DNA from 3 places in the Cytobacillus sp. Bac17 genome. Region 1 is predicted to be linked to each of the others. Evidence: riboswitches for the same ligand, from Rfam matches in the RefSeq annotation. Region 1 holds a riboswitch; each other region holds the start of a gene.
The links. Region 1 has a riboswitch for cobalamin ahead of NR125_RS21135 (ABC transporter substrate-binding protein). Riboswitches for the same ligand answer to the same signal wherever they lie in the genome.

Region 1 (3,288 bases):
TGATAATTTTAATATACGCCCACCCTCTCATGGATACACTGCCAAGAAGCCAGCCAATAATCTGTCTAAGCTCCTCTCCAGTCAGGGCAATCATCAGAGAAATCAGAGCGCCAAGAAAAGAACTGAAGATAATGCCTGTTAAAATAATCGTTTCCACTTTCATGGATCTTTCAATTTTTCTGGCAAACAGCAAAACGGCAAAAATGGTTAAAAAGGAAAATAAAATGCTGAATAACGGCAGCGTAAACATTCCTGCAAACGGAATGGATAATCCTAAGAATAATGTTAAAACAGCACCTAGTGAAGCCCCGGATGAAACCCCAATTGTATATGGATCTGCCAGCGGATTTCTTAATAAACCTTGAAAGGCGGCTCCCGCAATTGCAAGAGACGCCCCTACTAAGCCAGCCAGCAAAACGCGCGGCAGGCGAATATTCATAATGATATTTGAATGCATAGCATCCGTGTTTCCCAATGAAATAAAAGGAAATAGCTCAGCGCTTATTACTCTGATAATCGTCATGGGGTGAACAGACACTGTTCCAATTGAAATCCCCATCAGCATGGCTAAAAGCAGGAAAGCCGCTGCTGTTAGATAAGCTAAAAATTTATTATTTAAATACGTCCGGATATACTGCTTTTGCAAGTTCCTCGACTCCTTCAATAATACGAGGGCCAGAGCGGGTTACCATATCGGAATCAACATCGGCAACATGCTTATTTTTTACTGCGGTTATATCCTGCCAGCCATCCCTTTTCATTACATTGCCAGCAGCATCCTCAGTGTAATAGCCATGAGTTGTGATGATTACATCCGGATTCCGTTCGATAATCGCTTCCGGATCCATTTTCGGCCATCCTTCTTCGGAAATGATATTTTCTGCATTGATGGCACTTAGCATTTCATCCATAAATGTTTTTGTACCTGCTGTATAGATTTCAGGAGCAGGTGAAACTTCCACGAAAACCGATTTGCGGTCTTCTTCTTTTATGCCCTGAGCTTTTGTTTTGATTTCCTCGAGCTTGCTCTTCATATCTGAAACAAGCTGCTCTGCTTTATCCTTCTCTCCCGCTGCGGTTCCAACCATTTCAATGGATTCAAAAACCTGATCAAAGCTCTTTGCATCATTGACAACAAGGACGGTCACACCTGCATCCCTTAATTGCTGAAGGCCAGCTTCGGAATTATGTGCGCTTGACGCGTGAGCAAGGACAAGATCCGGTTTTAAAGAAATAATTTTCTCGACATTAAATTCCATGCCGCCAATCTTTTCTTTTTCTGTGGCTTCGGGCGGGTAGTTATCAAAATCGGAGACTCCGACAACTTCTTCGCCAAGCCCCAATTCAAAAACAATTTCGGTGTTGCTTGGAATCATGGAAACGATTCTTTCGGGCTTGGATTCGATGACGATTTCATTATCAAGAGCATCCTTTATCGTAACAGGAAAAGCAGCCTCTTCCCCGCCAGTATTCTGCCCTTCCTCAACCTTTTTCTCTTCTTTAGGCTGTTCAGCACTCTCGCCGCAGCCTGCTAGCACTCCTGCAGCCAGAAGCATCGTTAATAAAAATGCATAAAACTTTCTCATACTCAGCAATCCTCCTAGAACTTTCGACAAAATTCGGGTGGTGTCTAACACCATCTTAAAAAAATAAAAGGCTGGTTCTCATAATATTTTTTAGCTTACAAACCTAGCGCGTTGATTTCCGCTGCAATCAACTCAGTGGCAGAAACTAAGTTAGCCACCCATAGACTTTTAGAAACAACCAAATAAAAAACATCCCCTCGGACGGCGAGGAGATGTTGGCATGGTCATTTATCAATTAGTGCAGAAAGGATGGCCGGACCAAACACCTCCCTATCCTCGTAGGTTTATGGGTGCTTAAGAATCAGGCAGGTCTCCTGGCTCATGGTCAATGCGTTCTGCTCCTTCCCATACATTCCTGTACAGTGGATTTACAGACAGCTTCCATTTACAGTGGCGGGACCGCGCTGGAATTTCACCAGCTTCCCTATTAAGTCTTCAAAAGAGCCTGTTTTAAAACCCTTTTGAGAAGACACCTGTTCTATGCTGATATAAAATTTTCTATCTCCGATTATACACCATCACGCAGAAAAAGTAAGAGAATTTTGCTGAATGTTGTAAAAAAGTTCAGAATTCTAGCGCGAGTATATTTTCCATTCCCTTGTTTTCTTATCAAACACAATCTTCGCCTCACATGGCTCTTTCACAATGGCCTCATACTCGTCATACATATCATCCATATTCGCAAAGTCGCCAATAATCCAAATAGGAATTTCTATCCGGACCCGATTCTGTTCGATATCCTTAATGGAAAGTACCGCTCCCTCTTTCATAAGAGACTTTAAGGAAAGCAGGACATCTCTGGTGATAGGAGGATACGTCTTTTTCTTTTTTATGCCAAGGAGCGTTTTTTCGACTTTCATCTGTCCCATTTTACCGGGGATTACTTCCCCAAGCATGCGGTAAAAATCGTTCAGATCGCGATAATATGTACGGTTAAACCAGCCATCATCATGGGCCAGGTACACATAGCGATTGCTCAGATAATTGTAAAAAGGCGGCTTAAGATGTTCCTTGACATGGCCGAGATAAAGAAGCTCAGCAATTGTCTGGCCGGGAAGCTCATTCACCGCTTCCTCTTCCTCGAAATCAATCCAGCAAAAATCGCCATAGCCATATACATCATCCTCAACCAGCCTGCCCAGCTTGTCCCTTGACACATAATCGAACATCGTGTGGGTATTAAAGTCCCCATGTTCAAAACGATGCTTTAACAACAGCAGATTGTTAATAGAATCGGAATGAGTTTGGGCAAACTCTGCAAACTCAATTCCATAAGTCATCACATACTGATCCTGTTCATTAAGATGGATGTAGATGAGATCACGAATAGCATGATTCCTTCTTTTCAATGACGAAACCTCCGAACCGTTACCCAAAGTGGTGTTTTCAAAGAAAAGCACTGAGCTAGACAGATAAGAATAGCGCAAGCGCCTTCACAAATTAGTAAAAAGACAGCTTCTTTTTGAAACTGCCTGTTAAACATCCAGTATTTTATTCTCTTATTGTAGCAAAAATAACTGAAAATATCTTTGCCGATGAGAAAAAATTTTAAATTGCAGCCTGCCCGGTTTTTTGGAAATACAGGAAACCATCATGCTGATTCATTCGTCTAACTACATGCAGAGAAAAATGTATTCTGTTCTCCATTGTAAGGTTTATTTTTCTTTGTTAGGATAAAAATGTAAAAAGGTACAGAAACCAG
Region 2 (3,288 bases), on a different contig from region 1:
GCCGTTCATTTGGATGCGCATTTTCTTTGTATTCTTCGATAATCTCCTTTAATAACGGCACCAGCTGATCGGGCTCAATTCCCTCTGCCACCGGCTGGGCAGCATGGGCTGTACGGCCAACCGGCTTTGCCCCGATAAATAGATCAAACTTCTTCTTGCGGTAAACTATGCCGATATCATCAAATACGGCCCGATAACAGGCCATACCGCAGCCGTTAAAACCAATATGCAGTTCCTTTGGAAGCTTTAACCCCCCCAGTTCAGCTGCAATTTTCTCTGCATATGGAATGGATTCTGCTTTCTCCCCGTAGCAAAAATCGCAGGCTTTTACATTTAGAACATCGCCCACTGGCATGACTGTCAGTTGATTTTGTTCGAGTTTTTCCACAATCGACTGAGGCCGTCCAGTTGGAATCTTGATTAAAAATCGGTGATCCGGTGTATATTCCATGGTGCCTTTCTCGCCAACAGCTTCTGCCAATACGCGCATTTGGTCTGGTGTAATAAATTTATTGGCAACCCCAGGCGTTACTGCAAATTCAAAAATATCTTCGATTGGCTGCTGCACCAAATGTGTTTGGTCAATCCCCGATTTCGTTGCCATCGATAAAGCCTTTAAAGCCATATCCATTGAGCTGGCTTCTTGTTTTCTTCTCTGGATCTGCTCGTAGCCGGCCTGTGCTTCCCCGGTTTCCTGATTTAATGCCCATGGCTCCGCTTCCTTTTTTAAACGCTGATGCGGCTTTAAGCTTTGCTTCTCTTCACCGAGCGTATACTTTCTCTGATATCCGCGAGGCGTAATGATTTTATTGTCATAAAAGAAAGTGGAGGAATTCCCGATCACAACCGTTGTCAGCATGCCTATATCGTGATCAAGCATTTCCGCCAGTGTAGTCAGAATGACATTCTGATTCTCGCGGTAAGCACTTTTCACAAGACCCACTGGTGTATCAGGAGAACGATATTTTAATAGGATCCTTTGTGCCTCGACAATCTGCCGTGTCCTTCTGCCGCTTTTCGGGTTATATAATGCGATGACAAAATCCGCCATCCCGGCTGCTTCAATGCGCTTTTCGATCACAGTCCAGGGTGTTAAATGATCACTCAGACTGATGGTGCAGGAGTCATGCATGACAGGTGCCCCCAGTAAACTCGCACATGAATTAATCGCAGAGATGCCCGGAACAATTTCCACTTCGATTCCTTCTTCTTCCGTCCAGCCCATTTCGATCAGCACTTCATACACTAAGCCAGCCATGCCGTATACACCCGAGTCACCGCTCGATATCACGGAAACAATATGGCCGGCTTCCGCTCTTTTCACTGCATCCTGCGCACGGGATACCTCCTCAGTCATCCCCGTGCTCACAATGGAACTTGCTGTAACGAATGGCATGATCAGATCTACGTAAGTTTTGTAGCCAATAATGCAATCACTCTGCTGCAGCGCATCCACAGCCCGTTTGGTTATATGCTCACGATCGCCCGGACCGAAGCCGACAACAAAGATTTTTCCCTTCTTCATAGGTAACCTCCAATTAAGAAAAGCACATGCGCCTTGCCTGCTGCCGTGCTGCTCTTAGCAGGCGCCCTGCGCCGGACAATTCTCAAAATTCATTGCTTCTTGCCAAATAAAAAATGCCTGCACTCCTTTTCAAAGGAATACAGGCATATGAAATGACAGTATAAAAATTAGCATACTGAAACTCAAAAACAATTGATCATAATTGTCCCGCCTATACTTCTCCCTCCGAAAAGCAAGTGTCGTTTAAATAAGCAGGTTTCCTGACTTAAGCTTCTTCTTACTCTTACACCTTCCCGATTTCTCAGTGGCATTGTAATTTCATCAGCTTTTACAGTAGCGGGGGCTGTACCAGACTTTCACTGGTTTCCCTTTTACCTCACCAAAGTGAGCACTTATTCAAATTGATATATTAATTTTTTACTAATATAACATATAATGACCAATTTTGACATATTATTTTTTTCTTAATTTTTTAAATGCTATGTTAATGCCTTTGACTTTTTGAAATAGGATTTGGTAAAAAGACCTTATTTCTGCTATTCAGGAGTTAATTTTTGCTGGGATATAATTCACAAAGTTAGACCAAATAGATGTTGTTTAATTTATTTAAAATGACCGATTGTCCCTTTGACATTATTAAAATCATGCCGTTTATACTGGACCATAGATACCATGCCAATAATTGGTCCAATCGCTAAACAGGCAAAGACCCACTCCCAGCCAACTAACCTCTGTATAATTGGGATTAAATTTATAGAAAATATAGTGATCAGGAAACCAATGCACATTTGAAAAGTCAGGGCTGTTCCTACATACTCAACTTCTGCAACTTCTGAAACTGCGGCAGAAAACTGGGCAGAATCTGCGATGACAGACATTCCCCAAATGATAGAAAGGAGTAGAGTTAACCAAATATATTGACCAAAAGTAAAGCCAATCAAGATACAGCAAATGGCACTGATACACATAGAAATAATCGTTAGATTTGCTCTTCCAATTTTATCTGAGACTAGCCCGCCTGCTACACAGCCAATCCCCCCTGCAATTCCGATAATAATAAAAGAGGACAATGCAATGAACCAGGGAGGAATCCCTGGAGAATAGCTTGTAAAACTAGCAGTCAAAAAGATGGGAATCCAAGTCCACATCGCATACAATTCCCACATATGCCCAAAATAACCGTAGTTCGCAAGCATTACTGGTTTATTCGAAACTACCTTTTTTATTAATTTAAAAGAGAAAGGTAATTTTTTCGTTGTTACTGGAGCATCTGTTAAAACCCAATTGACAATTACAGCTGCCAGGAGAGCCAATATTGAACTGCAAATAATCACTAATTGCCAATTTAAAGAAGAAGAGAATATAACAATAAAATGTGGCAAAGAGGACCCTAGAGTTAAGGCGGCTATTAATATACCAACTGCAAGCCCGCGTTTTTTCGGAAACCATTGAGATAAAATTTTAACAGCTGTCGGGTATACACCAGCGAGTGATACACCGGTTAATATCCTAAGCAGAATACCGAAAAAAGCCTGATCTGCCAATAAAAGCAAGGCATTCAATAGCGCACCCAGAAACGCTGAAACGGCAAGAACCTTTCGGGGATTAAAACGATCTGCTATCCCAAAATATGAACTAACTAATGCACCCATTACAAAGCCAATTGGGACAGAAGCAGACAGCCATGCTTCTGAGCTGGAGCTAAGATTCCATACTTGAATCAGTTCAGGGGCTATAACAGAAGCACTAAACCACAAGCTTAA
Region 3 (3,288 bases), on a different contig from region 1:
GTTCTTGATAAAACTGGAACAGTTACACATGGCAAACCGGTATTAACAGATGTGATTATAGAACACAATGTTGAAGAAAAAACATTTCTCCAGCTTGTAGGGTCAGCGGAGAAACAGTCTGAGCATCCATTGGCTGAAGCGATAGTAAAGGGAATAAAGGATAAAGGAATCATGCTATTTAATCCAGTTGAATTTGAAGCTATTCCGGGGTATGGAATAAAAGCGAGAGTGGATGGAAAAGATCTCCTGATAGGTACAAGAAGATTAATGGACAAATACGACGTTAATGTCCAGTCAGCCAAACTTGATATGGAAACACTGGAGGAAACTGGAAAAACGGCAATGCTTGTCGCGGTTGATGGCAAATATGCAGGTATCGTGGCAGTTGCGGATACAATAAAGGAAACATCCAGAGATGCAATCAAACGCTTAAGGAAACTGGGCATTGAAGTCATTATGATTACGGGAGATAACAAACGTACGGCTCAGGCAATAGCTGATGAAGTGGGCATAGACTCTGCAATTGCAGAGGTTCTACCTGAAGGCAAGGCAGAAGAAGTAAAAAAACTTCAGAACCAGGGAAAAATAGTAGCTATGGTCGGCGATGGCATAAACGATGCACCTGCACTTGCTGTAGCTGATATTGGTATGGCGATCGGAACCGGTACAGACGTTGCGATGGAAGCAGCTGATATTACGCTAATGAGAGGTGATTTAAATAGTATTGCAGACGCCATCCTAATGAGCAAAAAAACCATTAGGAATATAAAACAAAATCTTTTCTGGGCATTTGCATACAATACCCTTGGCATCCCAGTAGCTGCAATAGGGTTCCTTGCACCTTGGCTTGCCGGCGCCGCAATGGCGTTCAGCTCCGTATCTGTCGTTTTAAACGCACTTCGTTTACAAAGAGTAAAAATAAAGTGAAACTTCAATCAGCGGGAATTCTTTTTCTCTGCTGATTGTTAGTTGAACAAATCGGGCCTCAATGGGCAGTTGACCCACTCATCCTCCATGGACTCCTCTGAGCCCTGTAGTGGGGTCATACTGTCCGTTAGACTGCGATAAATGAAAAAACGTTTAATTAAAAGGAGCAGATAAAATGAAAAAATGGGCAGGTGCAGCGATTGCGTATCTCGTTCTTGTAATGGCAGGGTATGCTGTATATGATTCATTTTGGGCTACCCCTGAGCCGGTATCTCATGATATTGAAATGGAAAATCATGAGTGAGAAATAAAGAACAGAGGGAATATCCCCCCTGTTCTTTTTCGTCCATTAACGATTAAAAATTTGTAATCTATTTCTCTATATGATAGAATCATCTACAATATATAGTATATATTAAAAAGAATAAAAACTACATATAGATCGTGATTGGTGTCCTATGAGGACTTAATAGGGAATTCGGTGTAAAACCGAAGCTGTCCCCGCAACTGTAAGTGCAGACGAAAAGAGCATGCCACTGTACAAAACGCTTTATGGCGTTTGTATGGGAAGGGCTTTAAGTAGAGTGAAGCACAAGCCAGGAGACCTGCCAGGGCGATCGAAAGTTTCATATCTTCGGGGATTGAGATGATGAAACGATCGCGTAATGGCCGTTTATTCATCTGCTTCCAGCTATTATACTATCGTTTGATCCGCTCATTTTCCGGGCGGATTTTTATTTTGCCTTTAGGAGGAAGTAAGATGGTCCAAACCATACAACCGATAGAAATTTTAGAAGAACTTAAGACAGAATTTCCACAGCTCGGCATAGAGCACCTATTAAAAAGGTATGAAGAAATGAGCCAGCTGGGAGCGGAAGCAATGTATGACCAGTTTATACTGGATTGTTTATCTTTTATCAGTATTGATGAGCCTAATTGGACTTTTGCCGCGTCACGTCTGCTTCTTAAGAAGCTCTATACTGAGTCAGGAAAAAATAGAGAATGCCAGCCGGATGATTGCTACAAACATTTTTATACGTTAATTGAACGGCTGACGGCTTTAGGAATTTATGACCAGGATTTATTAGATGTGTATTCAAAGGATGAGATAAATGAACTTGCCCAATTCATAAAGAAAGAAAATGACCGCTTATTTACATATTTGGGGTTGAAAATGCTGGCTGACCGATATCTTGCCAGGGACAAACAGAAAAATCTTTATGAGCTTCCACAGGAACGGTTCATGATCATCAGCATGGTGCTGATGAAAAGGGAGCCGAAGGGTAAGCGGCTTGAACTCATTAAAGAAGCTTACTGGGCAATGAGTGGTTTGTATATGACTGTTGCCACGCCAACACTCGCTAATGCAGGGAAAAACTGGGGACAGCTTTCAAGCTGTTTCATTGAGACCGTTGATGACAGTCTTGATTCTATATATGACAGCAATACCGATATTGCATCACTGTCTAAAAATGGCGGGGGAATCGGAGTATATTTAGGGAAGATCCGCAGCAGAGGAAGTGATATTAAAGGATTTAAGGGTGCATCTTCAGGTGTGATTCCCTGGATGAAGCAGCTGAATAACACAGCAGTCAGTGTTGATCAGCTTGGACAGAGGCAGGGTGCTATAAGCGTCTATCTGGATGTCTGGCATAAAGATATCTTCTCGTTTCTTGATGCAAAGCTTAATAATGGAGATGAACGGCAGCGGACACATGATTTATTCACAGGTGTCTGCATTCCGGATTTGTTTATGGAAAAAGTGGAAAGCCGGGGATATTGGTATTTATTTGATCCCCATGAAGTCCGCAAGGTAATGGGCTTTTCACTGGAGGATTTTTATGATGAAGGTGAAGGCGAAGGTTCATTCCGCCAGAAATATAAAGAGTGTATAGATAACCCGAATCTATCAAGGGAAAAAGTGCCTGCCATCGATATAATGAAATCCATCATGAGAAGCCAGCTTGAAACAGGGACACCATTTATGTTTTACCGGGATGAAGTAAATCGGAAAAATGCCAATTCACATTGCGGAATGATTTATTGTACAAACCTGTGCACTGAGATTGTACAAAACCAAAGTGTTACAAAGAGGGTTGAAGAATATACAAGGGATGGGAGAATTATTATCGAAAAACATCCAGGAGACTTCGTTGTCTGCAATCTTTCATCCATCAATCTTGCAAGGGCCATAAGTGAGGGAGTACTTGAAAGGCTTGTGCCAATTCAGGTGCGAATGCTTGATAATGTCATTGATATTAATAGTATTCCGGTGCCTCAGGGCCAGATCACAAACCAGAAGTACCGTGCGATTGGACTGGGGACTTTTGGATGGCACCACCTTCTTGCACTGAAAAAAAT

Region 2: another riboswitch for cobalamin. It lies ahead of cobJ (precorrin-3B C(17)-methyltransferase); the one in region 1 lies ahead of NR125_RS21135 (ABC transporter substrate-binding protein).
Region 3: another riboswitch for cobalamin. It lies ahead of NR125_RS10900 (ribonucleoside-diphosphate reductase subunit alpha); the one in region 1 lies ahead of NR125_RS21135 (ABC transporter substrate-binding protein).

What each region holds. Positions count from the first base shown of each region.
Region 1 covers NZ_JALJRC010000022.1:38,395-41,682, forward strand. The annotation lists gene NR125_RS21130 (FecCD family ABC transporter permease) at 1-646, opposite strand, end outside; gene NR125_RS21135 (ABC transporter substrate-binding protein) at 612-1,586, opposite strand; cobalamin riboswitch at 1,874-2,078, opposite strand; gene NR125_RS21140 (hypothetical protein) at 2,159-2,935, opposite strand.
Region 2 covers NZ_JALJRC010000013.1:62,462-65,749, forward strand. The annotation lists gene cobJ (precorrin-3B C(17)-methyltransferase) at 1-1,525, opposite strand, end outside; cobalamin riboswitch at 1,759-1,936, opposite strand; gene NR125_RS16085 (MFS transporter) at 2,128-3,288, opposite strand, start outside.
Region 3 covers NZ_JALJRC010000006.1:183,148-186,435, reverse strand. The annotation lists gene NR125_RS10910 (heavy metal translocating P-type ATPase) at 1-927, shown strand, start outside; gene NR125_RS10905 (hypothetical protein) at 1,103-1,231, shown strand; cobalamin riboswitch at 1,360-1,553, shown strand; gene NR125_RS10900 (ribonucleoside-diphosphate reductase subunit alpha) at 1,688-3,288, shown strand, end outside.